Regions from separate parts of the Staphylococcus parequorum genome, predicted to be linked through region 1. Evidence: riboswitches for the same ligand, from Rfam matches in the RefSeq annotation. Region 1 holds a riboswitch; each other region holds the start of a gene.
The links. A riboswitch is a leader RNA that binds a small molecule or an ion and turns the genes downstream of it on or off. The one in region 1 is predicted to bind thiamine pyrophosphate.
Positions count from the first base shown of each region.

Region 2: linked by a shared signal. The riboswitch ahead of tenA (thiaminase II) and the one ahead of AAA453_RS10045 (3-oxoacyl-ACP reductase) in region 1 are both predicted to bind thiamine pyrophosphate.
Region 3: linked by a shared signal. The riboswitch ahead of AAA453_RS02260 (thiamine phosphate synthase) and the one ahead of AAA453_RS10045 (3-oxoacyl-ACP reductase) in region 1 are both predicted to bind thiamine pyrophosphate.

Region 1 is NZ_CP150682.1:2,056,338-2,067,667, forward strand. Features, by position in the region: gene AAA453_RS10015 (YfhO family protein) at 1-521, shown strand, start outside; gene AAA453_RS10020 (YfhO family protein) at 558-3,173, shown strand; gene rplS (50S ribosomal protein L19) at 3,549-3,899, opposite strand; gene trmD (tRNA (guanosine(37)-N1)-methyltransferase TrmD) at 4,001-4,738, opposite strand; gene rimM (ribosome maturation factor RimM) at 4,738-5,241, opposite strand; gene rpsP (30S ribosomal protein S16) at 5,463-5,729, opposite strand; TPP riboswitch at 5,989-6,087, shown strand; gene AAA453_RS10045 (3-oxoacyl-ACP reductase) at 6,219-6,971, shown strand; gene AAA453_RS10050 (LLM class flavin-dependent oxidoreductase) at 6,998-8,311, shown strand; gene ffh (signal recognition particle protein) at 8,413-9,780, opposite strand; gene AAA453_RS10060 (putative DNA-binding protein) at 9,806-10,138, opposite strand; gene ftsY (signal recognition particle-docking protein FtsY) at 10,125-11,330, opposite strand, start outside.
Region 2 is NZ_CP150682.1:1,231,409-1,242,738, reverse strand. Features, by position in the region: gene AAA453_RS05870 (HD domain-containing protein) at 1-22, shown strand, start outside; gene yidC (membrane protein insertase YidC) at 91-960, opposite strand; gene thiE (thiamine phosphate synthase) at 1,048-1,686, opposite strand; gene thiM (hydroxyethylthiazole kinase) at 1,686-2,477, opposite strand; gene thiD (bifunctional hydroxymethylpyrimidine kinase/phosphomethylpyrimidine kinase) at 2,470-3,291, opposite strand; gene tenA (thiaminase II) at 3,284-3,973, opposite strand; TPP riboswitch at 4,052-4,151, opposite strand; gene AAA453_RS05840 (transglycosylase family protein) at 4,370-5,044, opposite strand; gene AAA453_RS05835 (single-stranded DNA-binding protein) at 5,526-5,945, opposite strand; gene AAA453_RS05830 (YwpF-like family protein) at 6,136-6,576, shown strand; gene fabZ (3-hydroxyacyl-ACP dehydratase FabZ) at 6,639-7,079, opposite strand; gene murA (UDP-N-acetylglucosamine 1-carboxyvinyltransferase) at 7,137-8,402, opposite strand; gene AAA453_RS05815 (DUF1146 family protein) at 8,510-8,743, opposite strand; gene AAA453_RS05810 (F0F1 ATP synthase subunit epsilon) at 9,065-9,469, opposite strand; gene atpD (F0F1 ATP synthase subunit beta) at 9,489-10,901, opposite strand; gene atpG (ATP synthase F1 subunit gamma) at 10,924-11,330, opposite strand, start outside.
Region 3 is NZ_CP150682.1:487,188-498,517, reverse strand. Features, by position in the region: gene AAA453_RS02295 (choloylglycine hydrolase family protein) at 1-492, opposite strand, end outside; gene nrdG (anaerobic ribonucleoside-triphosphate reductase activating protein) at 643-1,179, opposite strand; gene nrdD (anaerobic ribonucleoside-triphosphate reductase) at 1,176-3,044, opposite strand; gene AAA453_RS02280 (ThiF family adenylyltransferase) at 3,183-4,184, opposite strand; gene AAA453_RS02275 (thiazole synthase) at 4,181-4,948, opposite strand; gene thiS (sulfur carrier protein ThiS) at 4,950-5,150, opposite strand; gene AAA453_RS02265 (NAD(P)/FAD-dependent oxidoreductase) at 5,128-6,252, opposite strand; gene AAA453_RS02260 (thiamine phosphate synthase) at 6,245-6,838, opposite strand; TPP riboswitch at 6,898-7,006, opposite strand; gene xylB (xylulokinase) at 7,171-8,667, opposite strand; gene AAA453_RS02250 (AEC family transporter) at 8,838-9,761, opposite strand; gene AAA453_RS02245 (DUF4064 domain-containing protein) at 10,495-11,049, opposite strand; gene AAA453_RS02240 (MarR family winged helix-turn-helix transcriptional regulator) at 11,206-11,330, opposite strand, start outside.

The DNA of each region.
Region 1 (11,330 bases):
CTGTAAATATAAACGGTTATTCGAACAATCGGTTATTCAACAATTCTACTTATCGTACTGGGGTTGACACACAACTTTATAGAACACAACCAGATGAAAATGGTAATATAAACATTGCACTTAGCCCTAGTGGTAATTATGAATTTGAATTACAAAGTTTACATGGAGAAAATTATAAAAAGCTTGAAACCGCACATAGCAAACAGAACAATGTGGGTCATTATCAAGATATTAAAAATGGCATTAAAGTAACATTAGATCGCCATAAGAAAGGCATTGCTTCTATTAATATTCCTTATAGAAAAGGTATGCCTGCATACGTGGATGGTAAAAAAGTAAAACCTTTAAAAGTAAATTATATGATGACAGGTGTGCCTGTAAATAAGGATAGCAGTGAAATTACAATTAAATATAGACCACCATACTGGTATACTATGATCGCAGTTTCAGTCATAAGTTTCATCTTGAGTGTGATTTGGTGCATTCACAAAAATAAAAAACCACAGCGCAATTCAAATTAATATTTAAAAGGAGTTTGTCAGAGATGAGGTATGACTATGTTTCGTAATCTTTGGGCCCACAAAGTTACAAGATTTATTTGTATCGTTGCGCTAGGTATAGGCGTTGCTTTACTAACATTCACACCATATATCTTTCGTTATTTAACTGAAGGTATCGTATTTAGTGGGAGTGGTGATGGCTATAGGCAAATGATGCCATTTCAAATGTATTTGTATGAACATTTTAGCCAATTCAAAAGTTTTTATGATCATTCATTTGGATTAGGTGGCGATTATGTAAAAGATTTAGCTTATTATTATGCTACTTCTCCATTTACTTTGGTTAATTTTATTTTTGTTTGGCTATCAGAAGTGTTATTTAATAGTAATCCAAGTAACATAACATATTGGGCAAGTAACCAACTGATTGTTGCTTTTGTTAAAGGTGTAGTAACGTTCGTACTAGCCTTTTACTATTTTAGATATATAAAATTTAAAAACCATGCTGTTTTTCTGGCTTCTATGTTATATGGTGCCTCAACAGTAGTAATTTATTTTAATTTTACCTGGTCATATTATGGAGATTTGCTTATTTTTCTTCCACTCTCCTTATTGGCTATTGAACGATTTTATAGAGAAAAGAAAATAGGTCTATTTATTTTTGCTGTAGCTCTAACTTTATTTTCAAATTTCTATTTTAGTTATTATGAATCTCTTGTACTCTTTGCATATTACTTTTATAGATTAGTGTTCCCCCACCCGAGTGATATCGTAACTCGCAAGCAAAAATTATGGATTATTCCTGTAGCAATAGTATTAAGTACACTAGTTAGTATATGGGGATTCTATACTGGGGTTACTTCGTTTTTCAACAACGATCGAGTAAGTAATCCACATTTTAAAATAGATATGTTTACAGATTTCGCACGACAAAAGCACTTTTTTAGCAACGGCTTTTATATCACTGTTTCAATTATCGCTATGGTAGCATTGCTATCATTTAAGTTATATAGACATTATTATTATAGGTTTTTTGCAATTATGACTTGGATTATGTTAGTTGGTTCATTGACACCCTATTTTGATAGTATGTTTAATGGTTTTTCGACACCCGAACGCAGATGGGTTTACATATTTGCTTTCGCCACTGCAGCATTAATCGCGTTATTTATTCAACACATTTCAGAATTAAAACTCAAGTCTTATATCTTAGCATGTGTACCCGCCTTGCTGATTATGTCAATCATGACAATTATAGTTGAGAAAGAAAAAATGACTTGGATGCTCGCTTGTCTCATTATTATGATCTTTATTGGAATACTTTTATTTAAAAGGTCACTACTGAAAAAACGTTGGCCATTAGCCGTATTATTAGTATTATTTATCGTTCAACAAAGTATGATTCTTTCTAATCATCACTTTAATAATGTGAGGAACTATGAATCCACAAAATCAGCTATGCATGCTTCAAAATACAAAAGTCCTGCTTTATCCAAGAAAATATCTGAAATCAATCAACAGCATAATGACGATCCACTGAGTAGAATTGATTATATGTCGCAATATGGTCTTAATTCACCAATGATCTATCATTTTAATGGTATTGCTTTATATTCAAGTATTTTTGATGGTGACATATTAAAATATTATGATCAGACATTACAAATTAATATGCATACTGATAAAAATAGTACTTATCGATTATTATCAAACAGAGCGAATTTAATGGCATTATGGAACGTTAATGATCGTATACGTCGACCAGATGATTCGAATATATCTTTCGGTTTTGAACCTAAAGATACGATTCATCATTCAAAAAAAGAATCATTTATTCATTCAACAAACGAAATTAAATATCCAAGTGCTCATATAACCAACAAGGTGTATGATCCAAAAGATCTTAAATCACCGCTTGATAAAGAACAAGCAATGTTGCAAGGTGTCGTGCTCAAAGATAAAGACGCTAAACCCAACAGCCAATTTAAGGCTAATGAGAATTTATTGGGCAAAACCTCTACCTCATTAAATAATGCACATAGGGATAAAGACGGAAAGCTTATAGTGACAAAAGACAAAGGTGGCATAACTTACACCCTGCCATCCTCCATTGCAAATAAATACAAAGATATGTATATAGAAATGGATGTTGAACTATTAAGCCCTGACAAGCAACATGACGTCGGTGTGAACGAATACAATCAAGGTCGTAATGAATTGACTTATAAATATCGCCGGTTTGTCACGCCTGTTACAATGCGTGTAAAAGCAGATGAAAAACTACGAGTTAAATTGTCACAGGGTAAATATCGTTTTAATATTAAAGGCATTTACGGTGAAAACTATGAAACTTTAAATAAAGCATCTAAACAGTTAGATAATGTACAAGTGTCTGAACAACGTTCTGGTTATACAATTAAAAAAGATAAAAATGACGAAGGCTATCTTGTCTTACCGATGGCATATCGTGATGGTATGAAGGCGTATGCCAATGATAAAACACTCCCTGTAAAACAAGGCAATGGCATTATGACCGTAATTCCAGTTGAAAAAGGACAAGAAAAAATCGAACTCAAGTATACGCCACCACATACAACTATCTTGGTCGTTTTAAGTATTCTAGGTATTATATTGAGTATTGGATTCACGAAATGGATTAAACCAAAGAATTAAGCACGATAAAGGGAATGAAACAGAAATCTAATTTTTCTAACAAGATTTCGTCGTCTCACCCCGGCAAAGCTGACTGTAAAGTTGAATACAAGGGCTGAAGCACTTGCATAAGAACTACTTGTCTTCATAAATGAAGTAGTAGTTCTTTAAAAGCTTGATATAAACGCATTTTCAGTTCAGTCAGCCACTGCCAATATAATAATTGAGGCTGAGACATGTATTTTGTCTCAACCTCTTTAATGAGCTGCTTAGGTTTGCTAGAAATGTCGACTAAAATTGTATTTCTAGCAAGACAACCTAATGCAGCTTATATTATATATGTATCAAAAAAAGCGACTCCCATTGGGAATCGCTTTTTTATGTCTAATTTGCTGATTAACGAATTTCTTTAATTCTAGCAGCTTTACCACGTAATTCACGTAGGTAGTATAATTTAGCACGACGTACTTTACCACGGCGTTTAACTTCAATTTTTTCGATTTTTGGAGTGTGTAATGGGAATGTACGTTCCACACCAACACCTGAAGATATTTTACGTACAGTGAAAGATTCTGAAACTCCTCCACCACGGCGTTTAATAACTACACCTTCGAATAATTGGATACGTTCGCGAGTACCTTCAACAATACGTACGTGAACTTTTAAAGTGTCACCTGGACGGAATGAAGGTATATCTGTGCGTAATTGCGATTGAGTTACTGCTTCGATTAATTTGTGATTACTCATTATTTTTCTCTCCTTCAACCTATGTTCTTGCCTAGACAAAATATAGCAGCGGACCATAGTGATTTTCGTGTGTCGCACACTTAAAATATATTAGCATATTACTAATCTTTTTTCAATTGCTTTTTATATCTTTCTATAATTTCTTGGTCTTTTTTAGTCAGCGGATACTGTTCTAATAAATCCGGTCGTTTTTCCCATGTTCTTAAAATTTTCTGTTCATGACGCCAATGATCAATGTGGGCATGGTTGCCTGATAATAAAACGTCTGGTACATTCAAATCCTTATATATACGTGGTCGTGTATATTGTGGAAACTCTAGTAAACCATCTTGAAAGGAATCATCCATGTGAGATTGTTGATTACCTAAAACACCAGGTAAAAGTCTAACTACCGCATCTGTCATTACCATCGCTGGCAGCTCGCCACCAGTCAATACATAGTCCCCCATTGAAATTTCGTCAGTGACTAAATGTTCACGGATTCTTTCATCATAGCCTTCATAATGCCCGCAAATAAATACTAAGTGCTCTGCCTGACTGAGTTCATTAGCAATAGCTTGAGTAAATGGGCGACCTTGAGGACACATTAAAATGACCCTTGTGTCTTCTGTTCGCTCAATACTATCCATTGCATTGAATATTGGTTCCGGCTTTAACACCATCCCCTGACCGCCTCCAAATGGGTAGTCATCCACTTGATTATGCTTGTTTTCAGCAAAATGTCTAAAATCCACTGTATTTACTTGTAACAAATCCTTTTCTTGAGCGCGTTTTAAAATAGATTGATTTAAAACACCTTCAAACATACCAGGAAATAATGTTAAATAGTCGATTCTCATTAATCTAATAATCCTTCCATAGGCGTGATTTGTATACGTCTACCTTCTACATCAATTTCTTTAACCACGTCCGCGATATAAGGAATGAGGTATTCTTTGTCGCCTTTGACTACCCACACATCGTTTGCACCTGTTTCAAATATCTCAATCACACGACCAATTGGAGTATCTTCATTAAAAACGGTACAGCCAATGATATCTGAATAATAAAATTCATGTTCTCCAAGCTCTATTTCTTCATGATCACGTTCTTGTAAAAGTGTTTCACCTTTTAAGTGCTCGATATCATTAATGTTATTGATACCTTCAAACGTAAGCATATGCAGTCCTTTATGCATACGATATGAAGCAATTTTAAATTTAAGTGGTGCTTTATCTTTACGTGCTATTTCAACAATTTCCCCAGGTTGAAAACGTTTATCTGTAAAATCAGAATTAGATTTTATTTTTACTTCGCCTTTAATACCATGTGTATTAACAATTTTTCCAACTTCAACTTTCATATATGTGCCTCCGATAAATGTATCTTATAAGTGTTGTGTAATTTTTATGTATTATTTAATTATTATAACATGTATAAATCTAACATAGTAATACATTCCTCACTAGAAAATTTTCTTATTCTCAACTATTTTAAAGCACTGATTATAATATTTCTCATTAAAAAAAGAGCACCTAAAACGGTACTCTTACAAATACTATATTTGTTTAATAAGTTTAAAACTTATTTTTGGTCGTCGAATTTTTTCAAAATACCTTCTCTTGATAAGATATTGTGAACTGTATCAGTCGGTTTAGCACCGTCTTTTAACCATTTAAGTGCTAATTCTTCGTCGATTTTAACTTCTGGTGCTTTCACATTAGATGGGTTGTAAGTACCGATTTGTTCGATATTACGACCATCACGTGGTGCACGAGCATCTGCAACTACGATACGATAGAATGGATTTCTTTTTGAGCCTAAACGTGTTAAACGAATTTTAACTGCCATTTATATTCTCTCCTTTTAATTTCATAAGTATTTATTTTCTACAAGAAATAATGATACCAGTTCTTCTGATATTTGTAAAGAGGTTATCCTTTACCAATTTTAAAAAAACATTTTTTTCTCATCAATCGCCTTGTAAACTACGCGCTTTTGTCAATTTCCTCTTTTCATGCACTTTATACATCTATGATATACCTTATGTTATTTTAAGTCTCTTGACATCTATATTTAAAAACTATACATTGAGACTAAATTAAATAAACGCATGCACTAGGGGTGTTTTTAACTGAGATGAGTACAACTCAAACCCTTTGAACCTGATCTAGCTGAAACTAGCGGAGGAAAGTGTGAAAGATTTTATATCATATATTCAAGGGGCAATCTTGCCTTTTTACAATATCACTATTTTATCATTTCTAATACACAACTTTCTATAGTGAGGGTTGTGTATTTTTTTAATTTGAATTTTTTAAAATTTTAGGAGTGAAAGTTATGAATAAAACTGTTTTAGTAACAGGTAGTAGTAGAGGTTTAGGTGCAACGATTGCAAAAACATTATCGCAACAAGGGTATAATATTATAATCAATTATTACAAAAATAAATCGTTAGCAGAAGATCTTGTTTCTGATATCGGATCAGATTGTGCAATTGCTATTCAAGCTGATATCACAAATAGAGATAATATTGATCACTTAATTGAACAGGCCACTCAATATTTCGGAAAAATTGATGTCGTAATTAACAATGCACTCGTAGGTTTTAAATTTGATCCTACACAGCAAAAATCATTTAAAGATTTAACATGGGTTGATTACCAACAACAAATAGATGGTACTTTAAAAGCTGCCTTCAATGTAACACAAAGTGTCATGCCTCAATTTTTAGAAAGACAGCAAGGTACTATTATTTCTATCGGTACAAATTTATATCAAAATCCTGTTGTACCTTATCATGAATATACAACTGCAAAAGCTGGATTAATTGGTTTTACTCGTAATATTGCTGCTGAACTTGGTCAATTTGGTATTAGAGCCAACGTGGTGTCAGGAGGCCTCTTAAAAACAACTGACGCAAGTGCTACAACGACGCCTGAAGTATTTGACATGATCGCACAAACAACACCGCTTAAGCGTGTGACTTCACCACAAGACATTGCAAACATGGTTGCATACTTAGCTTCTGAACAAGCAAACGGTATAACTGGACAAAATTTCACTGTAGATGGTGGCTTAACGATGAATTAAAAAATTATAATTAGGAGGTGCTTTCTATGTCTGATAAAAATCAAAAACAACTTAATATTGGCGTTTTATTATATGCTTGTGGTCATCACCAAGCTGCGTGGCTAATGCCGAATTCTAGTGTGAATCGTATTGGTGAAATTACTTATTATCAGGAATTAGCTCAACTTGCTGAAAAAGGACTATTCGACGCAGTATTTTTCGCTGATAATCAATCTTTTCCTGCAAAATCTTCTACTGATATGCCAGCATTTTGGTTCGATCCTATCGTCAGTTTATCTGCTATTGCTCATGTGACAACGCACATTGGACTGGTCGCAACAATTTCAAGTACGTTCTCAAACCCTTTTACTGCATCTAGACAATTGCTCAGTCTAGATCATGTATCACATGGACGTATAGGTTGGAATCTTGTCACCTCTATGACAGATTTAGAAGCCTTAAATCACAGTATGGAATTGCTCCCTGATCATAATGAACGCTATGAAATTGCTGCTGAATTTGCAAAAGTGATGAATCAGTTATTCACATCTTGGGATAACGAACATTTTCTACATGATCGAAAAAACAAAAAAATTATTAATGATGATTACATTAATGCTATTAATCATCATGGTAAACATTTCAAAGTTAAAGGACCATCAACAACACCAAGCAGTCCACAAGGTCGTCCAGTAGCTATGCAAGCTGGCGCATCTTCACAAGGTATTGCCTTGGCAACTCAATATGCAGATGCAGTGTATTCAGTATCCTGGAACTTTAAACAAGCACAAGCTTTTCGAGAAAAGCTTGATCAACAATTACAATTATCACAAAACAGTAATAGATATATCAAAATTTTTCCCGGTCTAGTTACATATGTCGCTGAAACTTACGAAAAAGCCTATGCTAAGAAAGAAAAATTAGACAAAGCCTTACCTGTGGAAACTGCATTAAAACAATTAAGTTTCTTTATTCAACAAGATTGTCAAAACTGGGAGTTAGATGAATCCGTGCCTCCCCTACCTCCTGTTGAAGATTTTACAGGACCAGTTGGACGTTACGAAACAATATTGGAAATCATTCGTGATACTCATCCAACTGTACGAGAACTACTTGGTTACTTAAATGCTGGTGGTGGGCATTTCACATTGATTGGCACTCCTGAAGCTATCGTAGATCAAATGGAGTACTGGTTACTAAGTGGTGTAGCCGATGGTTTTAATTTGATGCCGCCTGTCTTTCCAGATAGTTTAGAGGATTTCGTAACATTGATTGTGCCAGAATTACAAAAAAGAAATTTATTCAGAACAACTTATAATGGTCATACTTTCCGTGATCATTTGGGGTTAGAAAAATTTTAATCATTCTACAAATAATATAGTTGACGAAAAAACCAGAACAACGATTTGGTTACAAGTCGTTGTTCTGGTTTTTTATTTATAGTTATACAAAATTTATGATTTTAGAATGGTAAATTCATACCGTTCATCATGTTTTCCATTTGTTTGCGTTTGCCTTTTTTGCCTTTGCCGCCACCGGAAAATTGTTTCATCATTTTTTTCATATCAGTGAATTGTTTCATTAATCTATTGATTTCTTGCACTGAACGTCCTGAACCTTTAGCAATACGTTTTTTACGAGAAACATTTAAAGTCTCAGGTTTGTTACGCTCATTAGGTGTCATTGATTGAATAATTGCTTTAATATGATCAATTTGTTTATCATCCATATTCATATTTTCAATGCCTTTCATTTTGTTCATGCCAGGAATCATTTTCATAATGTCATCAAGAGGCCCTAGACTTTTAACTTGATCTAATTGTTCTAGGAAATCTTCCAATGTAAACGAAGATGTACGCATTTTCTTTTCTAAGTCTTTTGCTTTATCTTCATCCACATCTGTTTGTGCTTTTTCAATTAAACTCAATACATCTCCCATACCTAATATACGAGATGCCATACGTTCAGGATGGAATGCTTCTAACCCATCTAGTTTCTCACTCATACCTACAAATTTAATCGGTTTTTGAGTAACTGATCTGATTGAAAGTGCAGCACCACCACGTGTATCACCGTCTAATTTTGTTAATGTTACGCCAGATACTTCTAATTGAGAATCAAAAGATTCTGCAACATTCACAGCATCTTGACCAGTCATTGCATCGACAACTAACATAATTTCATCTGGTTTCGTAATTTCTTTTACATCGCTTAATTCTTGCATTAACGCTTCATCAACGTGTAAACGACCAGCAGTATCAATAATAACAAAATCTAAATGCGCTTCTTTTGCATGTGCGATTGCATTTTCAACGATTTGTTGTGGCTTAACTTGATCGCCTTCACTATAAACTGGAATGTCGATTTGTTTACCTACTGTTTGCAATTGATCAATTGCCGCAGGACGATAAATATCTGCTGCTACTAATAATGGTTTTTTATTATATTGTTTACGCATTAATAATGCTAATTTACCAGCAGTGGTAGTCTTACCAGCACCTTGTAAACCAACCATCATCACTACAGTTGGCGGCTTGTTAGCCATTTTAATCGTAGCATTTTCCCCTCCCATAAGTTGGGTAAGTTCTTCTTGTACAATTTTGATGACTTGTTGCCCAGGTGTTAATGATTTCATAACATCTGAACCTAAAGCTCTATCTGATACAGTTTTGACAAATTCCTTTACCACTTTAAAGTTAACATCGGCTTCTAATAATGCTAATCTTACTTCACGCATCATCAATTTAATATCTGCTTCAGTAACTTTACCTTTGCCACGGATTTTTTGCATCGTTCCTTGCAGACGATCGGATAATCCTTCAAATGCCATATCAAATACCCTCCTTTATATACTTTTATTCTAAATCTTCAAGTGCTTGAATGTATTGTTTTATTTTTTCTGGATCATTTATGTGCTGTTTCATATGTTCATATGTTTTTTGTCTTTGTTCAAAATTTCGGTATAGCCCTAATTTTTCTTCATAATCTTCTACTAAATCGCCAGTTCTTCTTATATTATCATACACTGCTTGGCGACTCACATCAAATGTATCAGCAATCTCACTTAAAGAATAATCTTGTAAATAAAATAATTCTAAATAGTTTCTTTGTTTATTTGTTAATAATGATTGGTAAAAGTCAAACAGATAATTCATACGTATCGTTTTAATTAAATCATTTTGACTCATCTGAATTACCTTCAATTTCTACTTCATTCTGATTTGACTCAGGTGCTTCTTCGACATTTTGCTCAATCATATCAGCGAATAACCCATACACATAGCTTTCAGGATTGAATGGTTGGAGATCATCTAATTTTTCACCTAAACCTACGTATTTAACTGGAATATGAAGTTCATTACGAATTGCTAATACGATACCACCTTTAGCAGTACCATCTAATTTTGTTAATACAATACCTGTAACGTTTGTAACCTCTTTAAATGATTTTGCTTGTGACAATGCATTTTGACCTGTCGTTGCATCAAGACAAAGTAAAACTTCATGAGGTGCCTCTGGTACAGCACGTCCAATAACTCGTTTAACTTTCTCTAATTCATTCATTAAATTGGATTTATTTTGTAAACGGCCTGCAGTATCACATATTAAAATATCTACGTTTTTACTTTTAGCTGCGTTAATTGCATCATACATTACTGCAGCTGGGTCTGAACCTTCTCTTTGGCTCAACACTTCAACACCGACGCGTTCGCCCCATACTTTAAGTTGTTCAATTGCACCGGCTCTGAATGTATCTCCAGCAGCAAGCATTACTTTTTTGCCTTCAGCTTGGTAACGATGCGCTAATTTACCAATTGTTGTTGTCTTACCAACACCATTCACTCCGACCATAAGGATTACATTTAATCCTTCATTTTCTATATTCATCACTTCTGAGTTATCATCATCTTGGTGATAGATTTCAACAATTTTTTCAACAATAACTTCACGTAAATCCTCTGTTTCAGTAATATTGCGACGTTGTGCTTCTTCACGTAATTCTTCTACAAGTTGCATCACAGTATTAAATCCAACATCTGCAGTAATTAACATTTCTTCTAGTGCTTCGAAGAACTCTTCATCTACCTTACGATAACGTGCAAGTAAATTATTAAGTTGCGCTTGGAAATTCTCACGCGATTTTTCTAAACCGGCTCTAAATTTGGCACCGAGCTGTTGTGCTTCAATTTCTTCAAAATCTTCAATAGAGATTAAACCATCATCATCAAAGTCAGCTTCTTTTAATTTTTTAACTTTTTTCGCTGGTTTATCTTGAGTTTCGTCCTCTCTATCTTGTGATGCTTCACCTTGTTGTTCTGCGTCTTGTTGTTCTAATTCTTCAAGTTGTTGCTTTTGTTCTTCTGAAGGTGCTGAAAATTT
Region 2 (11,330 bases), 820 kb from region 1:
TAATGAATGGTATTTCAAATAATACAAAAAAGGCGTCGTAGTTATACTACGACGCCTTTTTATTACAAATTTGTTTAAAATTCAAACAATTTATTTTTTCTTATTTTTCTTAGAAACAACTTGTGTGTTTTTACCTTTACTTGCTGCTTCAGCTTTGTTTTTCTCCATTGCTTCAATCATAGGTGCAACTTCTTTTTTAGCAAGTTTAGAATAATGCATATTCGCTACTTGTGTTTGTACAATCAAGAATGCGGCACTGACTGACCAATATAGACCTAATGCTGATGCAGAACTTAATGAAATCCACACAATCATAATTGGTGAAATAATCATCATCATATAACCCATTTGACGCTGTTCGTTTGGCATACTCTTACTTGAAACATAAGCTTGTAAGAAGTATAAGACACCTGCTATAATCGTAATCCAAATATCTGGTTGAGCTAAGTTAAACCATAAGAAATCTGGGTGTTCAGTGAAACCACCACTTGAAGGATATTTCAATACGAAGAAAAGACCCATGATGATTGGCATTTGAAGCAAGATTGGTAAACAACCTAACATGCTCTTCATCGGATTCATATCATATTTCTTGTAAACTTCCATCATTTCTTGGTTAGCTGCCATTTTTTCTTCTTGCGTACGTGAACGCTTAACCTTTTCTTGAATTGCATCAATATCCGGTTTAGCAACTTTCATTTTTTCACGCATCATGTGACTGTTTTTATAATTCGATAACATGAATGGTAATAATATGATACGCATCGCCAATACAATGACAATAATTGCTAGTCCATAGTCGTTATTAAAACTAGTTCCTAACCAATGTATAAGACTGTCCATTGGATTTACGAACGTATTATAGAAAAACCCATCTCTATTTTCAGGTTTAGAATAGTCACAACCTGCTAAAAAGACCATTACACCTAATAATAAAGGGAGTAGCGCTTTCTTCTTCATTTTTCCACCTCTAATGATTTATTCACATAGAATTTATTTTATCATACTCATAGGGAAGTAGAAAACAAAAAAAGAAATTTTTATACATTATTCAACAGTTTGTAAAAATTGTCTCACTGATTCACTTATATTTTGACTTTTAGCAATTGCCGAAATAATTGATATACCATCTGCCCCGGCATGAATTATAGATGGTGTATTATCTAAATTGATGCCGCCAATCGCAACAATAGGAAAATCATTAACGTAATGTCTTAATTGTGTAATCATTTCTGGACCAACCGGCAAACTTGCATCATCTTTAGATGTCGTTGCAAACATTGGACCGACGCCTATATAATCAACATATTTCAAATCAGAATTTAAGTACTCATCTACATCACCTACACTCAGACCAATGATTTTATTTTCAAATTGTTGTGCAAATTCATTTACTTCTAAATCATTTTGCCCTACATGAATACCATCTGCATCAATGTCTTTAGCTAAACTCACATCATCATTTACTATAAAAGGTACATCGTATTGATGACACAAAGAAAGTAATTGTTGTGCTAACTTCACTTTATCATCACCTACTAATGCAGTTTCCCCTTTCTCTCTATACTGAAATAGCGTTATACCTGCTTCTAAAGCTTCAGTTACAACATCAATAATCGATTTATCTTCTGCAACATCTTGCGTTCCACAAATAAAATAAAGTTTTAGTTTATTTTTATCAAACATTATTGCACCTCTTGACTGCGTATTAAATTCAAATAATCATCATATGTGACTTGATATAATGCATTCATTAATTCAACCATAAATGCGCCAGGCCCTCGATTATCCGAAATTTTTTCAGCTTGTTCAGCAGCAATATTATATACAGTAACTGCTTCTACCAATTGATTTAATTGTGGTTGCTGGTTAGATTTTAAAAAGCTAGCTATCACAGCACCTAATAAACAACCTGCACCTGTCACTTTTGCAAGCATAGGCGAACCATTAGCCAGTTTCACAATTTTATCTTCATGCACTACAATATCTTCTTTACCTGTGATAACAATTGCTGTCCCAAATTGTTTATGAGCTTTTTCAGCAATATTTACAGCATCCAGATTCATTTCGCTATCTGTACCTTTCATCTGTGTATCATTATCAATAAGTGTTAAAATTTCTGATGCATTACCTTTGATAACTGCTACCTTTACTTCATTTAAAAATGTCTCACAAAAATCTTTGCGGTATTGTGATGCCCCTACAGCAACAGGATCAAAGACGATTGGTGTTCCAATTTGATTAGCTACCTTCGCAATTTTTAAAATATCTGACTCTTTATCTTTAGTCAGCGTGCCAATATTAATCAGTAAAGCATTTGCGTGTGTTAACATATCTGACGCTTCCTCTGGTGCTTCACTCATTGCAGGACTTGCACCTAAACTTAATAAGCCATTTGCGGTAAAATTTTTAACAACATCGTTTGTATAACAAATAACTAACGGGTTATTATTTCTGAGTGCTTCTAAATTATTCATCATCTAATCCTACCTCTTTCATATATGCAAAATGATTAACTGGTCCCCTACCTTGACCAATTTCAGGTGTGTGTTTAATACTTAAAGAAATGAACTGTTTTGCTTTATTCACTGCTTCATATATTGTTTTGCCTTTTGCTAATTCTGCAGTAATCACTGCCGAAAAAGTACATCCGGTACCATGCGTATGTTTTGTATCATATCGAGGTTCTTCAAAAGTATATACATTTTCTTTAGTGAATAAATAATCTTTAGCGAAGTCTAAATCCTCTGAATGTCCACCTTTAATTACAACACCTTTGCTGCCAATTTCATTAATGAAAATGTCACCTGCTTTATAAATTGATGCTTCATCTTGTATCGTTAATCCTGTTATTTCCTCTGCTTCAGGCAAGTTTGGTGTTGCCACAGTAGCATAAGGTAATAAAATGTTTTGCAAGTCAGCTTTAGCATCCTCATCCATCAACGAGTCACCACTTTTAGCTAACATTACAGGATCTATCACATAAGGGATCTCTGGATATTGCTTTAAATAATATTGTATTAATTCCATCATTTCTTTTGAAGCAATCATGCCTGTTTTCAACGCATGAGGCAACTCATCATCAAAGATACTTTCTAATTGCTCGGATAACCAACTTGTTTCTATGTTATGAATATGTTGAACGCCTTTTGTGTTTTGCGCTACGATACTCGTAATCGCAGCCATACCGTATACGCCACAAGCATGAAATGATTTTAAATCTGCCATGACGCCTGCGCCACCCGTTGGATCAGTGCCTGCTATAGTTAAAGCAATTTTAGGTTTATTCATTATTAACCCCTCCATAAGGCCATTCTTCTTCCGTGAATGACATATTAAAAAATTTACGCTCATGAACTGTACTCTGTAAGAAACAATCTTTTATATCATCTTTCTCTTGTTTCGTACAATTTTGTGTCAATTTATCCATTAAATTATCAAAAACATGCACAAGTTCATCCATTTCGGTACTATAAAATTCAAACCATTTTGCCAAAATAGAATTGGTATTCAAAGTATTGTCTTGTAACGCTTGTTGTGCAATAACTTGATACACATATGGACAAGGCGCCATGGCAGCAATTGTATATGCTGCATTTTCTTTAGCAAAAGCATTAAAATACATATGTTTAATATAGTGATCGCCACTCGGTGGCCAAACTTTTTCTTTTACTATTTCATTGTAAGGTTCATTTACATATTCAGCCAATATTTCGTGTGCCTCTACTTCTCCATCAACTATAAATTGGATCTGCTCAACTAAAAATTTCACATCTTCCATTTGCTCCATTTTAGGTATAAGTAATGCGTAAATATTAGCAAACTCCTTTAAATAAGATGCATCTGCTCTTAAATAAAATTTAGTAGCATCTTTCGATAAATGACCTTGTAACATTTCTTGTATAAATGGATCATTATAGATGTCATCAATAATAGGCTTGGCATCTGTTTTTAATTCTTTTGAAAATAACACTTTAAGTCCTCCTAAATATAAAAAAACTACATTCCAAGTAAGAATGTAGTTAATTAATAGAAAGGCTAAGCAATTCAATTATAAATTAAACTACTTTCCTACGTTGGCATTAACCAAATCAGGTCGTAAGGGTCTGAACTAAATCATCTCAGCCATAAAGGCTCCCCTAGTAGATTTTCATATATTATTATTTCTTTAAACATAACAAATGTAGTATGACATTGCAAAAGAACGTACTTCAATAAAAAGTCTATGTTGTATATATCATAGAAATTGTACATTAACTAACTAGAAGGTGTAGTTATCTCAGCAGAAAATATGCACAAAAAAGTGCCAACAAAGTTTCTGACTTTGTTGGCACTGTTCTATATTATTAATAATTAATTACTGACTAAATTATGCAGTAACCCATTGTGAAGCGCCTGCAGTGTTATAAAGTTTAACTGCTGCTGCATCTTGTACTGATTCAGGTGCTTCTGTTGGAGATACACCTTGGTAAGCTGCTGGTGCTACTGAATCCCAAGTACTTTGTAGGAATTGGTATTTACCTGCTGCACCTGATGATGGGTTAACAGCGTTAAGGTCGCCGCCTGATTCACGTTGAGCAATTGCTTGTAAATGAGAGTTAACATTTACTGATGAACCACTTGAAGCTTCACTTGATTCTTTTGAAGCAGATTCTTGTTGTGGTTGTTGAGTTGTTTCAGTTTTTGGTGCTTCTTGTTGAGCTGGCTCTGCAGCTTGTTCAGCTGGTGCTTCTTGTTGAGCTGGCTCAGCTGCTTGTTCTGCTGGTGCTTCTTGTTGTGCAGGTGCTTCAGTTGATCCTCCACCAAAGCTCCAGCTAAAGTTTGTACCATCTGATTCAAAGCTATAGTCTGTACCATTATAATTAAAATCTATGTCATAAGCGCCTTCTTGTACAGGTGCTTCATTTAATTGTTCTGAATTTGATTGCGCTAATTGAGCTAATTCTGCTTTGTCTACGCCTTGTTCTGAAGCGTCAGCTGAATTTACTGCTCCTGTTACGCCTAATCCTAGTGCTAAAGTTGATGCGATTACTGTTTTTTTCATTGTTAAAAAGTCCTCCTATAAGGTGATTAATTTATTTTATGATTAATTTGCAAGTACAATTATACCATTCAAAAATTCTTTGTAGGTTACAGTGAAATAAAAAAAATAAGCTTTTTTTTACAACCTAATTACATCAACAATACTCATTTTTATGTATATTTAAGCATATAAGCACTATCATGATAACCTTTTGTACTATTATTGGCCCTATAACCTTGTAACATCTTCGTAATTAAACTGATTATTCTGTATTATATAAATGCTATAACTCGCATTTTTAAGATGTTTTGTGAATTGAAATTTACAGTGCTTTTACATTCCTTTATTTTTTGTCGCATATATTTATGGATATAATATGTAAAGCTATTCCTCTAGATTGGGCATTATTAAGAGGAATAGCCTGAAAGAAGTATAATTGATAGTAGGATTTAATGTATATTAATTGGAATAGTTTAATGTGGGATAAATTTTAAGTGGGAGTTTATACAATTTCGTATATATCATTTTCTTGAATATTAATTTCGTTGAATGATTCATGTTCTTGCTCTAATGGGAATGGTTCAAAAAGTTCATCAGTTTCATTTTTAATTCGTGGAGACATGAATTTAATTGTTTCAATATAAAGTTCTGATACAAAATGCATCTGTCCTTCTTTTTCAAATTTACGTGATTGCATTTGTCCCGTAATACCTACAAGTGATCCTTGATTGATATACTTTTCAATATTGTCAGCAATTTTACCAAATGCTTTACAATACAAGTAATCACAGACTGTATTTTGATCTTTATCTTTATAGTTTCTATTTACCGCTACACAAAAGGTAGCTAATTTCTTGCCCTCCTTTTCATAAATTTTGGGATCTTTTGTTAATCGTCCTACAATGACGATGTTATTAATCATAGGTCACCTCCTTTGTGTTTTAATCATAATTAAATTTATAAATTGAGTCAAAACTCACTTTTCCATAAACTAAAAAGTAAATTACTACTAATTTCTACAAATTTCACCTTTCTCTTTTGAAATTACGTTATAATGATTATATAAATGCAATTATAGTAGATTTTAAATTAATCAATTGGATGTGAAGACGATGAAAACATTTAAAGCCGTTCGATTTCAAATCGTATCAGAAAATGGCGGAGTTACTGAATATGAATTAGAAGATGGAGTCATTATAAATAAAGAAAATAGTGGTACTGGCTGGTTGCTTGAAATCGTCATTTCAGACTTCCATTATGAAACTATGAAACAGCATATGAACAATGAAGATCTCTTGGATATTCGCGTTGTCATTACACGTCCTGCTAATGACCCTGCGCTATTTGACGCAACGATTAAAAACATTAGTCAATTAGATGGCACTATTTCTGTAGTTTTTGAGTGTCACATCTATACTTTGAGACAAGTTTATGCAGAAAGTTTATTAGAACAATTGATTGATGAAGGCCTAACTGGTGAAGAATTGAAAAAATCATTTAATCGTATGATGCAATCTAAACCAAGACTTAAAGATGAAAGATTCGAAAAGTAAATACTAAACGCAAAAATGCCTTAAGGATTTAGTGAAATTCACAAATCCTTAAGGCACTTTATTTATGCTTTATCTTGTATTGCAAATGTTAATTCACAACTACATGCAAGTTGACCATCAACAGTTGCTTTCGCAGTCCCTTTTCCAATTGGTCCACGCATCTTCGTTATTTCAACTTCTAACTGCAAAGTGTCACCTGGTGTGACTTGTTTTTTAAATCGACATTTATCGATACCCGCAAATAATGCAAGCTTGCCTTTATTTGCATCACTATTTAAAATAGCTACCGCACCTGTTTGTGCTAGGGCTTCTGTAATTAATACGCCTGGCATAACTGCAAATTCAGGAAAATGTCCTTGGAAAAATGGCTCATTCCCAGAAACTTGTTTAATAGCAACACAACGTTTGCCCTCTTCATATTCAATCACGCGATCAATTAATAAAAAAGGTTGTCTGTGTGGAATAATATCTTTAATTTGATTATAATCGAAAATTGTCTCCATCGTTTGCTTCCTCCAAATCTTCTTTCGTTGCGAGTTCTATATTAATACATTGAAGTATTATTTTTGTGTACGTTTGATATCGGCACCTAAAGATTTTAATTTACCATGTAAATCTACATAACCTCTATCTAAGTGTATTAACTCAGTAACTTGGGTTGTGCCATCAGCTACAAGTCCTGCTAAAATAAGTGCCGCAGCTGCACGTAAATCTGTTGCTTTTACTTGAGCGCCTTGAAGCTCACTTTTACCTTCAATTTTTGCGCTTCTACCTTCAACCTGTATCTTAGCGTTCATGCGTTTGAATTCTCCAACATGCATAAATCTATTTTCAAATACTGTTTCAGTCACTACTTTATGGCCGTCTGCTGTAAGTAACAGTGCCATCATTTGTGATTGCATATCTGTTGGAAAACCTGGATGAGGAAGTGTTTTAATATCTACAGGATTTAATGGACCATCTGCTGTAACACGGATCGTATCACCTTGATAATCTAAATTTACGCCCATTTCTTCTAATTTATAAACTAAACTTGTCATGTGTTCTTTGATAGCTCCGTTTACAATTATATCACCACGTGTAATTGCACCTGCAATAAGTAACGTTCCTGCTTCAATTCTGTCAGGAATAATCGAATGTTCCACACCATGTAATGCTTCAACACCATGAATAGTTATCGTATCCGTACCGGCGCCTACTACATTACCGCCCATTTCATTGATATAGTTTGCTAAATCAACAATCTCTGGTTCACGTGCTACGTTTTCTAATACTGTTTTACCTTCAGCTAATGATGCAGCCATAATGATATTCTGAGTCGCTCCTACACTTGGAAAATCTAAGTGAATTGAAGTACCTTTCAATCCATTTTCAGTGCTGGCATAAATAAAACCACCGTCCATATGGATATCGGCACCCAACTCTTCAAAGCCTTTGATATGTTGTTCGATAGGTCTTGAACCAATTGCACAACCACCTGGCAATGCAACTTTTGCATGACCTAGACGAGCTAATAATGGACCCATTACAAGTATACTTGCTCTCATTTTACTCACATACTCATATGGTGCCTCTTCATTTAATTCCTTTGTAGCATCAACAGTGACAGATTCTTCTTCTTTATTGTATGAAACATCTGCGTTTAATGTTGAAATCACATTATTAATCGTCTCCACATCACTAAGTGCTGGTACATTCATAAGTTTACTAACACCTTTTGATGCTAATAGTGAAGCAGTTAATACTGGTAATACAGCATTTTTTGCACCTGATACTTTCACTTCACCAGTTAATCTATTTCCACCATTAATCTCTATCATATCCATCTTAAATCCTCCACTTAACTACTTTTATATTTCATTAAAATTCATCTTTTTTTATGTACTCTTAAATTATTATATCTGTAAACCAAACAAAGATACAGATATTTGAATTATTGTGCTAAATATTTTATTTGAGTTGAAAATTGTAGTAAATCTACAATAAAATTACTTACTGCTGTACCTAACAATATTGCTAAAAATATCATACATATTTGTACTTGAGCTGGATACCCTTTTTTAAAAAATTGCTCTAACCTTATTGAGTTAAGTGCCCAATAAGCAAGACAAATACAAAGCACATGTAAGATAAGATGTACAACTGAAAATTGTCCTAAATACTCCATAAGCCATACTCCTCACTTGATACTATTCAACTATTTTACACGAAATTGGCTCTAAAAGATACTTAAGAACAGCGATCAAACCCCTAATATAACTAAATGTTATATTTTGCTATTCCCTAATAGCATAAAAGATATTCATATTAAATATAAAGATAAAAATATTTTATGTATATCGCGTGATAAAATTTTCTATATAGTAATTAAGCCAATTTATTTATAGGTCATCCTTCAATAAAATTTACGAACTATGAGCATGTTGAAATTTTTTATAATAAAAAAATGAAGTCCCTGTTGTTAGGAACTTCAAATTTCAAATAATATTTATTGTAAGTTAGCGACACGAATACGGTTGTTAGCGCGTTCTAACGCACGCTTAGCTCTACTAATGTCACTATTATCTTCTTCATTATTTATATGAGATTCTGCTCTAGATTTAGCTAATTCTGCTCTAGCTACATCTATTTCGTTAGCAGGTTCTGCAGTTTGTACAATAACCGATAATTTATCTTGTCTAACCTCAACAAAACCTTCACTCACTGCAATATATTCTGAACCATTATCAAAGTTAATTTTGACATAGCCAATTTCAAGTGCTGCAACTGTTGGAATATGTCCATACATGACACCGATCTCACCTGCAGTTGTTTGGAACACTGCAAGATTAACATCTTCTCGGTTGTTAACAGAACCATTAGGAGTGACAATATTTAGGCTTAATGTGTTCATTATCCATACCTCCTAATTTTTAAACTTCAACACCCATGTCTTTAGCTTTAGCAATTACTTCTTCCATACTACCAACAAGACGGAATGCATCTTCTGGGATATGGTCATACTCGCCATCTAAAATTGCTTTGAAACCTTCTACAGTTTTTTGAACTGGAACGTAAGAACCTTTTTGACCAGTGAATTGTTCTGCTACGTGGAAGTTTTGTGATAAGAAGAACTGAATACGACGTGCGCGTTCTACAGTTTGTTTATCTTCTTCCGATAATTCATCCATACCTAAAATAGCAATGATATCTTGTAACTCTCTATATTTTTGTAGAGTAGATTGTACATCACGTGCTATTTCATAATGATCTTGTCCAACAATTGTTGGGTCAAGTGCTCTTGAAGTAGATGCTAACGGATCAACCGCTGGATAGATACCCATTTCAGTTAATTTACGTTCTAAGTTTGTAGTTGCATCTAAGTGAGCAAATACTGCTGCTGGCGCAGGGTCAGTATAGTCATCGGCAGGTACGAATACCGCTTGGATTGAAGTAACCGAACCTTTGTTTGTTGATGTAATACGTTCTTGTAATTGTCCCATTTCTGTACCTAATGTTGGTTGGTACCCAACAGCTGAAGGCATACGACCTAACAATGCTGATACTTCTGAACCAGCCTGTGTAAATCTGAAAATGTTATCAACGAATAGTAATACATCTTGTCCTTGTTCGTCACGGAAATATTCTGCCATTGTTAAACCAGATAATGCTACACGCATACGTGCACCAGGCGGTTCATTCATTTGACCGAATACCATTGCAGTTTTCTTAATAACACCACTTTCGCTCATCTCGAAGTATAAGTCATTACCTTCACGTGTACGTTCACCAACACCCGCAAATACAGAAATACCACCATGTTCTTGAGCAATGTTATTAATTAATTCTTGAATTAATACAGTTTTACCAACACCGGCTCCACCGAATAAACCGATTTTACCACCTTTGATATATGGTGCTAATAAATCGATGACTTTAATTCCTGTTTCTAAAATTTCAACTTTAGTAGATAATTCATCGAATGCAGGTGCTTCTCTATGAATTGGATCACGTCGAACTGAATCTTCAATTTTTTCATCTAAATCAATTGTGTCGCCAAGTACATTAAATACTCGACCTAGTGTAATATCTCCAACTGGTACGCTGATACTTTCACCACTATCTCGAACTTCTGTACCACGTTTAACACCATCAGTTGAATCCATTGCAATCGTACGTACTACATTATCGCCAAGTTGTAATGCAACTTCTAATGTAAGCGTGACAGTACCTTCATCTCTTTCAACGTCGACTGTTAAAGCATTGTTAATTTCTGGAACTTCATTGTGCTCAAAGCGAACATCAATTACTGGACCCATAATTTGTGTTACACGGCCTAATCCCATGCTTTTTTGCCTCCTTTAATAATTATTCAAGCGCAACTGATCCACCAACAATTTCAGTAATTTGTTGAGTGATTTCTGCTTGTCTAGCTCTGTTATATTCAATTGATAAATCATCAATAATCTCTGTCGCATTATCAGATGCATTTTTCATAGCAGTCATACGCGTCGCATGTTCACTTGCTTTTGCATCTAAAATCGTTCCATATATTAAACTCTCTACATACTGAGGTAGAATAACGCTTAAGATTGCTTCTTTGTCTGGCTCAAATTCATAAGAAGACATTTGACCATGTCCTAAACTTGAATCTTCTGGAGACAATGGAAGTACGGTTTTCATGGAAGGTGTATTTTCTAATACACTGACGAAATGACTATAGTAGATTTTAACCTCATCTACTGCTTCATCGCTATATAAATCTACCGCTTTTT
Region 3 (11,330 bases), 1.3 Mb from region 1:
ATTTATGATGACACGACCATCTTGAAAGGTAAGTTCGACAGATCTGCCTGTATCATCAGAAATGTGGTAATGCAGTGGTGGAACTTCTGCAATTTCGTTTACTACATGCGCTACTACATTGACTGATTTAGCATTTTCGATTAAATCCTCAATATCTTTATTATAGCCAAGTATCCATGTAATAATTTCATTTTGGCTAATATTTATAAAGCCTTCTCGTACTTCAGAGGCATACGATGCATAACCTCTAAAGTACTGTACGGAAGCACCCACGCCGTGTTCATTCACGCCGTCTCCAAATACAAAGCCTGCCATATCACTGCCTGCTCCGATAAAACCATACAACGTCTCACCTTTATATCCAACACGCGATTCCCAATAAAAATGACGTGGTTGTACTGCGGGTTGTCCGTCCAAATGATAAACAAAATCCATTGTACGTCCTAAAATCGCCTGGTTACTTTTTGATAAGAATGAAAATCCTGTACACATTCATAATCTACTCCTTTACGCTATGCTCAATCTCTATCTATAGTGATTACATTCAGTTTCTTGTTCCTCTCCATATTAGGAAACTTCTTACTATATTAATACTAATTCGCTTGCGTAACCGAGTTAAAATATTAAAAACTAAGTTCTTTTTTAATTCGTAATATATTCGCATCGTTTGCCTGTGCTCAATGAAGTTGGTACATCAATAATGCGTTGATTTAATGAACCTTTATAAGGTAAGTTCGGTTGAAACAAATGATTGATAAAAGGCCCATCTACTAATACATCAATGAGCTCAAGTAATGCCCTTCTCTCAGCAGTATCTTGAACTAAATATTCATATAAAAATCCTGTCCATACCCATAACGATTTGGAATTACCAAAACGTTGCCTCAATACTTGGGCACATTTTAAAGTAATATCTACATTACAGAAAGGTTCGCCACCTAAAATGCTTAAACCTGAAAAATAATCTGGTTCGCAATAATTCATAATTTCTTCTAAAATCGGGTCATTAAAACGCTCTCCGTATCTAAAATTTTGAGCAGCTTTGTTATAGCAATTTTCACAGGCAAAAGGACAACCAGAAACATACATACTGCATCTCACCCCTTCGCCATCAACAAAACTCTGCGCTTCTATTTTGGCAATATAACCTTGTCCCTTAGTGATTTCTAAGATTTTCATAATGTCGTATCTTTCAAGTGCTTAACGCGTGCACACATTTCTTTATGTCGACCTTCAATTGTCGGCCGTTGTACAGGATTGCCTAAATAACCGCAAGTTCGTTTAACGACATCTACAGTTGTTGGGTCATCATTACCACATTCAGGGCATTGATAACCTTTAGCCGTTGTTTTGAAATCTCCTTTAAAATCACATTTACGACAATGGTCTATAGGAATATTCGTCCCTAGATAACTCACCTTGTCATAGGAATAATCCCACACCGCTTCCAAAGCTTTCAAATTATGATTGAGCTTTGGATATTCGCAATAGTGAATATACCCACCGCTTGCATATACAGGATAATCTTTTTCAAAATCAATTTTCTTAAATGGTGTAATGTCTTTACGTACATCATAATGGAATGAATTTTGGTAGTAACCTTTATCTGTAATATCAGCAACATCCCCAAATTTTTCTCGATCTAATCTGCAAAATCTATCTGTTAAAGATTCGCTCGGTGTACTATAGATGCTGAACCACACATCGTATTTTTCTGTCCAACGCAGTTGATAAATTTTCATAGCTTTTAAAATAGCTAACGTAAATGCTTTACCTTTGGATTTACTTTCCCAATTCGGACCAAAGAATACTGTAGCCGCTTCATATAAACCGATATAACCCATAGATAATGTTGCACGTTGACCTTTAAATAGGTCCATCACATTATCATTGTCTGTTAAGCGATGCTTAAATGCGCCATTTTTATATAAAATAGGAGCATTATCAGGTGTTGCTTCTGCTATTCGCTCTAAACGATACACTAACGCATCATGCATGATATTCATACGTTCATGGAATAATTTCCAAAATAGTTCTATATCACCATCAGATTCTAATGCAATACGTGGTACATTGAGTGTTACTACTCCAAGATTACATCTACCATTATTTTCATATTCACCTGCTTCATTTTTCCATGCTGGTAAAAATGAACGACATCCCATCGGCGCTTTGAAATCACCTAGTAATTCAACAGTTTTATCATAATTTAAAATATCTGGGTACATACGCTTTGTAGAACATTTTAAAGCAAGTTGTTTAATGTCATAATTAGGATCTGATTCGCTGAAATTCACGCCTTTTTTAATGGAAAATACTAATTTAGGAAAAATTGCGGTAATGCGGTCTTTACCTAAGCCTTTAATACGCGTTTGAAAAATTGCTTGCTGAATTTTACGGCTATATTTATCTAAACCGAGTCCAAAACCAAGTGTTACAAACGGTGTCTGTCCATTAGATGTATATAAAGTATTTATTTCATACTCTAAGCTCTCAATAGCATCACCTATATCTTGTGTCACTTGATTATCCACATATGTATCAATATCCGCTGCATGCACAAATTTTTCTGCAACTTTGCGGTGTTTTTGCTCATTAAATTGAGCGTACTTACTTAACAATTCATCTACTCTATCAATCGTGCAACCACCATACTGACTACTCGATACATTCGCAATAATCTGTACTAACTGCGCAGATGCTGTTTGAATCGATTTCGGTGAAGTCACTGTTGCGTTACCTATTTGAAAACCATCTTCTAGCATACTTTCAGCATCAATTAAGCAACAATTCGTTAGCGGTTGAAAAGGATGATAATCTAGATCATGAAAATGAATATCTCCCTGTTTATGTGCTTCAGCCACATGCTTTGGAAGTAAATAGTCCAGTGCATATGATTTAGAAACGACCCCCGCTGTTAAATCTCTCATTGTTGAAAAAGTAGAACTATCTTTATTGGCATTTTCATTAACTACTGTAGGATCTTTAGTAATAAGATTTTTTAAATTCGTTTCAAGTTTATTCACGTTATCCCTCTTTACTATATATTGCGTTTTATTTTAATTTATAACACTATATATAGTGATTCAAATATGAACATCTACGTTAACGAATTTGTCATATATTTTTAAACATTTCATGAACTTTAGTTTGTTTTTGCAATAAATGCATTAACTCATTTATCACTTTAAGCATTTTAGAAATTCTTCATATAATGCTACTGCTTGGTCTTCATTTTCAATACCATACACGTTCATTCTGCCGTCTTTAAATAGCGTTATTTGATAATCTCGATAAGCTATCATTTTAGCGAAATGATTACTTTTCATAACTTTCACTGGAAGTAAATCTGTATATTTAAATATTTGAGGAGTAAATCTCAGTAGAAATACATTACCGCACTGTTTTTCAATAGAATTTGGTTGAGCCATGTTGAGATATTCATAATTTCCTTCGTTACAGATAGGGCAGTTACTATTTTTTAATGAATCTATATTGAGTGTTTTATATTGCATCGTAAAGCAATCCATCGTTGTTAATTTTTTAGAAAAACCTTTTCCAGACAGCCACCTTAATAACTCTGAGACTTCCATGCTTGCCACTTGGTGAATTACTGGAGGAAGCACACCATTTATTGCGCAACTTTCCCCTGTAGATGGCGTTGTACCAAGCATACATTTTAAGCATGGCCCCTGATAATCAATAGCATATACTGTGCCCTTACTGCCTACAGCTGCACCATAAATCCATGGCACACCTAATTTATGACAAACTTCATTAATCAAATATCTAATCGCAAAATGATCCATTCCATCTAGAACAATGTCAGGTTGATGTTGACAGAGTAATACTTCAATATTTGTATTTGTAATCTCTTGATATAACGCCTGTACTTGAACTTCACTATTAATTTGTCCAAGATGCACTTTTAACGCTTCTACTTTAGGCAGCATTTGCGTGGCATCTGCTTCAACATAAGTAGCCTGTCTGTGTAAATTGGATTGTTCTACAATATCCATATCGATAATGGTGAGCTGACCAACACCCATTCGAGTTAGCAACTCTGCACATTGGCTTCCAAGCGCACCTGCGCCCATGATCATGACATGTGTCTGTTGCAATTGTGCTTGTCCATATTTACCAAATGCTTCATAACGCATTTGTCGATCATAGCGTTGTGTCATAGGAATCCTATACCTTCAGTAGGACTCGAAGCTTGTGCTGTGTATTTCACTGGTATTCTTCCCGCTTCATAACTCAACCTACCTGCATTAATACCTAATTTCATTGCTTCGGCCATTTTCACTGGATTTTGTGCACTAGATATTGCCGTATTAAGTAGGATACCATCTGCACCGAGTTCCATTGCATGACAGACATCTTTAGGAGAACCGATACCCGCATCAACTATGACAGGAACATTTACTTTTTCGATAATATAACGTAAATTCAAAGGATTATTAATACCTCTGCCCGTGCCTATCGGTGATGCGAGTGGCATAATGGCATGCACACCTAAATCTTCTAATCGTTTTGCTAATACCACATCATTAGAAATATAAGGACAAACTGTATAACCTTTATCTAACAAGATTTCACAAGCTTTATACGTTTCTAAAGGGTCGGGCAATAATGTTTCATCGTCTCCTATAACTTCTACTTTAATCATGTCACAGACACCTGCATGATTTGCGATTTCAGCTATGCGGACTGCTTCTTCTGCTGATTTGGCACCTGCAGTATTAGGAAAAGTAATGAATTTAGTTAAGTCTACTTTCGCTAATGGATTGGGTAAATTTTTATCGTATAAATTCATTCGACGTACTGCAAAGGTCAAAACCTCTGTCCCGGAAGCCTCGATTGCTTCCGTTTGTATTGCTTCACTATCAAATTTCCCTGTACCTAATAATAATCTTGAATTCAACTTAAATTCTCCTATATTGAACATGTTATCCGCCTCCTACAAATTCTAATAATTCCAAACGATCTTCATCCGTAACCTTATGCTTTGAAAACTGTTCTCGCTGAATTAATTGGTCATTATGTTCCACAATCATACGTGTTTCATCCAAATCTAGTTCTTGAATCACTTCCTGAATACTTAATGTCTTATCAAAAGTAAAGTTGTCACCATTTATAATGCACTTCATTGGTCTTACCCCTTTCAATTATAAAATCTGCAAATTGTTCCGGCTTACGATCATACTGAATCCAATTGCTCATCCATTTTCCAACGTAAGGTGATAATAAAATGCCATTGCGATAATGTCCTGAAATAATAAATAAATGTTTAGCTACTTCATCCATAATGGGTTTTTCACCTGAGGTATAAGGTCTAACGCCTGACCATTGATTGATTAATTTACCTGCTCTTAATTTAGGAATATGCGTCGTAGCCTGTTGTAACAACCATTTTTTCCCTAATTGCGAGACGCCTACTGAATAATCATCAAAGTAACTTGTAGCTCCAATTAAATAACGATTTTTCATTTTCGGAACAACGTAACAACCATTTGTAGTAAATAACGTTGTTTCTAAAGACAGATTGGGATGCTCTACAAGTAACACTTCACCTTTAACTCCTGTAACACTACTGTTTGGCATGTAGTGGCTCAATAATTTCCCACTCCAAGCTCCTCCAGCGACCATTACCTTTTCCGCAGTTAACACATCTGTATGCGTTACCACACGATAGCCCGGATTTAATGGTGTTATTTCACTAACTTCTGTGTTGTAAATACGATGAATGCCTCGTTGTTCTAACGATTTTAATAATGCTTTCGTGTACTTATTGGCATTGATTTGATTATCATTCGGTATATACATCGCGGATAAATTGTCTGATATTACGTTGCCATTCGTTCTTTGTTTCAGTGACTTTGCAGGCAATAATTCCACAGCTCGGTTGTATTGATGCAGAAATTTGTATTGCTTTTCAACACTTGGGTTATCATCAATACTACTTGCGAGTTTAATTAAACCACTATCCAGATATTCAATATCTAGGCCTACTTCATCTAGCAAACTATCCCTCAGTGGCTCGAACATTTCTTGAGCCTCTCGCGCTATATGAAACAAATCACTGTCTTCAGTAAATTCATTTTGAGCACCAAGCATTCCTCCAGCTTTAAATGAAGCATGTTTCCCTGGTATATCACGATCTATCACAGCAATTTTGATATCTGATTTACTTAATTCTCTTGCGATTGACATACCCATTACACCGGAGCCAATGATTATGACATCATACATACGTCTTCCAAGCCTCCTTCAGCTGTTTGATTTCATTTATGTTTTGTTGCGCAAAAATGGAAATCCCTGCAATGCCTTTGAATCCATTAGGTAGCTCTTTTAAAGTTTGTGTATTGATACCACCTAACGCGATAATTGGGATATTGAATTTTAACGCTTTATTTATTTCATTTTCTGTTCTTGGATGTTGATTCGGTTTAGAACTGGTTTTAAAAATATGTCCATATAAGACAAAAGCTAACTGTAATGCTTCTGCTTGCGCTATATGTTTTGTGTCGTGTGTAGACATACTGACTTGGATGTCAGGATGATTACATTTAAAATCCGCTATGCGTTCATCTTTTTCTTTAAAATGAATCGCACGTAACTTGCATCGTGTTAATACAGTTAAATTGTCATGAATAATTATTTTACTTTTAGGAAAGCCGGATTGGCTAAGCAAATTAACCCAATCAATCAATTCAGTCGTCTCCATTGGTGTTCTGATAATTAAATAGTCTATAAACTGCGCTATATTGATATACTGCTTAATGTCTACTGAATTTAAATACTTATACTGTGTAATTGCTATAAACAATGTTTTCACTCCAAATAAAAAACGTCATTTTTCTGGTAAGAAAAATGACGTTGGATTAACGAATTCGCATGTTTATAACGCCACTTTCCTACGCCAGTACAAACTGGATCAGGTTCAAGGAATTCCCAAGTTACTACTTCGGTCTCAGCCTTATGCAAGGCACTTCCAGTGGTTATTTAAGCTATTTGATTTTTTATAATAATTATTAAATATGTGTTGAAGAATTATTACATACAACTTAACCTATTCCATTGATTATTTCAAGTGGTATTATAATTTAAGTTGATTTCTAAGTGTTAAAGTCGATACTATTACTTATTTTTAAATAATTCAACTTGTAACTATGTTTTAGCTTTAGAAATTTTTAGTAAACCAGCTGTAAGGCTTTGAGTTTGTCGGTATACACTTTGATATAAATCAAAATACAGCATATATTGTTTGTGCTTCTCACTATCTGGTTTAAAAGATTTTTCATAACGTATAAATTGCTTTGTAGCCGCTTCGATACTTTCATACCATCCTAGACCATATACAGCCAAGATTGCTGCACCCATACAAGGTCCTTCTTCATATTTCAATTTACTAATTTCAGTATTAAATATATCCGCTTGTAATTGCAACCAAAAGTCGCTTTTTGCACCGCCACCGATAGACACGATATGTTGAATATCTTTACCACAATCGCGTAAATACTTTATCGACTCGAATAAAGAAAAAGTTATACCTTCAATAACTGCCCGTGCCATGTCACCTCTACTGTGTAAGGCGCTTAAACCTATAAAGCTCCCTCTAATGTTGGAGTCCCCATGTGGCGTACGTTCTCCCGATAGATAGGGTGTGAATAATAATCCATTACTGCCAACCTGTGATTGGCTTGCCACAGTAATAATTTCATCATAGCTTAAATGTCCTAATATATTTCGGCGTAACCACTGCAAACTGTCTCCTGCAGCAAGTGTCACGCCCATAACATAAGACATATCTTCTAATGCATGATTAAAGTAATGCATATTTCGGCGATATTCCGTATGTTTTTCACTTTCACATGATAAAACCACGCCTGAAGTGCCAATACTGCAGAGTGTTTCATTCGTTTTAATCATTCCCGCACCAAGCGCTCCACATGCATTATCACCACCGCCTGCTATAACAGCCACTTGCGCATTTAGTCCGAGTTCTTTTGCTATCTTGTCGTCCATATAGCCTACTAATTTATGTGAAGCTACAAGTTCAGGGTAAATATTATGAACACCAAATTGTTTACCAATATTTTCATCCCAAGCTTTGCACTTATGATCAAATAATAATGTACTCGAGGCATCTGAATATTCCATATTTAACTTGCCAGTTAATTTGAATCGAACATAATCCTTAGGTAATAAAAATACTTTAGTATTGCGCCAATGTTCAGGTTCATTTTCCTTTATCCATAATAATTTCGTAAGTGTAAAACCTTCTAATACAGGATTATCTAACACATAATCACCTAGTTTTTCTTTAATAACTTCACATTGCGGTGTAGTCCTTGTATCGTTCCAAAGAATGGCATTTCTTAGTGGTTCGTCATTATCGTCCAATATCACTAAACTATGCATTTGTCCTGAAAGTGATAGTCCGCTAATATGCATATACTTAACTTCATCTGTCACCATTAATCGCTTAATACATTGTTTAGTTGCTTCAAACCACGCTTCTGGATGTTGCTCATTAAACCCATTTTGTGGCTGTATGATATCTAGAGATTCGCTTGCACTCTGTAAAACTTTACCTTGTCTATTTACTGCTATTACTTTAACGGAGCTTGTTCCAATATCGATACCTAACACTGCATCAGTCAATTTAATCGGTCCTTTATAAATAGATTTTAAATTTTTATTTCGTAATATGTGATATACGACCTATTTATAACACGTTCGATAAAAAAATCAAAATTCTAAAAAAAAAAGGGAACGGAACAGAAATCAAAATTTGATTTCGTATTCCGGCCCCCAAAATGTTGACTAGATATTTAAAATAGAATTCTAGAAAAATAGATGACGATGACTACTGTTACTGCACTTAGTAATGTTGATAAAAAGACCAATTGTGCAGCAAGTTCTGGATGGTTATCATATTCTTGTGCAATAACTGAACTATTTACCGATGTTGGCATAGCAGAAGCAATAAATAATGTTTGTGCAATCACGCCTTCTAAACCAAGTAACTTAATAATCACTAAAGCAATGAGTGGGCCAATAACTAATCTCACAAATATATAAATATAAGAAATTGACCATTTAAAGCTGAATTTAATATTCGCAATTTGAGCACCTAGCAATAATAACGCAATAGCAATCATTGCATCCGCTACGTAATTTGCTGGCGTCCAAATAAATTCTGGGATTGGCACATTATTATAATTTAAAATAATAGCTAACACCAAAGCGTATAAAACTGGCATTTTAAAATATCCAAGTAGCGCCTTTAATTTCCCAATTTGCAATGACTGAATCGCAAAAATCCCGTATGAAAAAGTGAATATATTTTGTAATGACAACACAATAACCTGCACAGACATAGCCAATGGATCGCCCTTAAAAACTAAATCATTAACTGGAACGCCGTAATTACCTGAATTGAAAAACAGAATACTATTCGTCAGCGTTGTAGCTTCCCCTTTATCTGTTTTACGAATAGTAGACAACAGTTTACCAATGACATATAGGACGATCATATACAAAATAAAGAAAATAACTATGTAAAATAAAAGCTTTATAGCAAAGTCTGTTTTATAAAACTTCACAAATATAAAACCTGGAACAAACACATATATATTTAATTTAGCTAGTGTTTTTAAATCTAAAGTGAATTTCTTTTGTAAAATAAATCCTAAAAAAATCATGATAAAAATAGGTAAAAGTACAGTTTGTAAAATATACAACATTTCACTCATTATATGCCCCCCTTTGTTCAAAATCATATATGAATTAGACTTATATAAATTAATTATTATAGTTTATCATAGCAGAATATTAATTAATTTACCGTTTGTCTGACTAATAAAATCTTTTTTCATCCTTACATTTACGTAAAAAAATAAAACAACAAATTGTTTCACGTTAAACAATCCGTTGTTTTATAAATATTTTATGTATGGAATTTCATTTTTAGGCTTCTGAAATCCAGACTCTTTTTAACTTGGTCATCTGGAACTTTGAATAGCTAAAACGCTATAATTTCCACATATTGAGTCGAGAATTAGACTTCCACTAGTCTTCCTTCACTCAGAGGTAAGCCTAACCTTCAATTAAATTGCTGATTTCACGAAGAAATTAGCTCTATTTTGTAATTAAGCATTCTAAGATTAGTGTTTCTTTCCAATACTTAATATATTATTTTTTGCGATTTCTTTTTTTCTCTTCTAACACTGACATCACTATAAATCCAACTACCAAAATAGGTAATAGCATTCCAATTACCATCATCATATTTTTCACCCCATTTTAATATCAGAAAATAGCCCTGATAACAATTAATTTAATAGAATAGTTCTTTATTAAAATATAACATATTTTTTACGGTTTTATGAATGTGAATATGACTATAATATTTGTAATTTGAAAAACTAGATTTCCAATCATATGGAAACCTAGTTTGTTTTTGGTTTATTTAATTATCGAGTTTAATTAGTATTTGTATGGATCATTTTGCTCTTGTTTCGGTTTTCCATCTAAATCATCAAAGTCTTTTAAATCTTGATCTTGATTAGAGTTAGATCTTTCATATGGCTCATTCACTGCGTCTTGCTTATTGTCATTATACATTTCACCATCGCCATGAATCGGTTGTTTTGGTTTTCTTACTAATAACATAACACCTGCAACAATCCATAATACCGCATTTATCCAGTTTCCTAAGAATGAAATAACACCTACTAGAATAAGTAAGATGCCTGCTGCTTTAGCTTTTTTATTTATTAGAATAGCTCCAATGATTGCAATGATTAAAATTACTATAGATAAAACCAAACCTGCTGTTAATAAACTACTCAACATACCGAAGATATTTGTACCATCTTCATATGAGAAGCTTGGATCATCTGCCATCATTTGTTGAATGACTGTTTCTTTTACCTCATTGTTACCTATCATTGGTATGAAAACTGCGATAAGTACTACACCAATTAATTGCAATGCAATACCTATCCATGTGAGTACGCGTTCAGTTGTTCTTTTTATCATAATCGTGCGCCTCCTATTTCTATTTATTCGCTTCAATTACAATGCTAATTATACTAATTGTTAATATTTAAGTCTATTCATTCTAAACAAAATATGTTTGAAATGATAAATAATAAAATAACAAAAAAGGCTCGCATTGTATACGAGCCTTTTTCATCAGTTTTTATGTGCTTTAAATGCGTCATTAAGTCTTGCCAATTGGTCTACAAACTCATGTACTTCATCTGTTGTGAATTTGTCACCTATACGTTCTTTAACAGCTTCAATCATAACTGAATTTG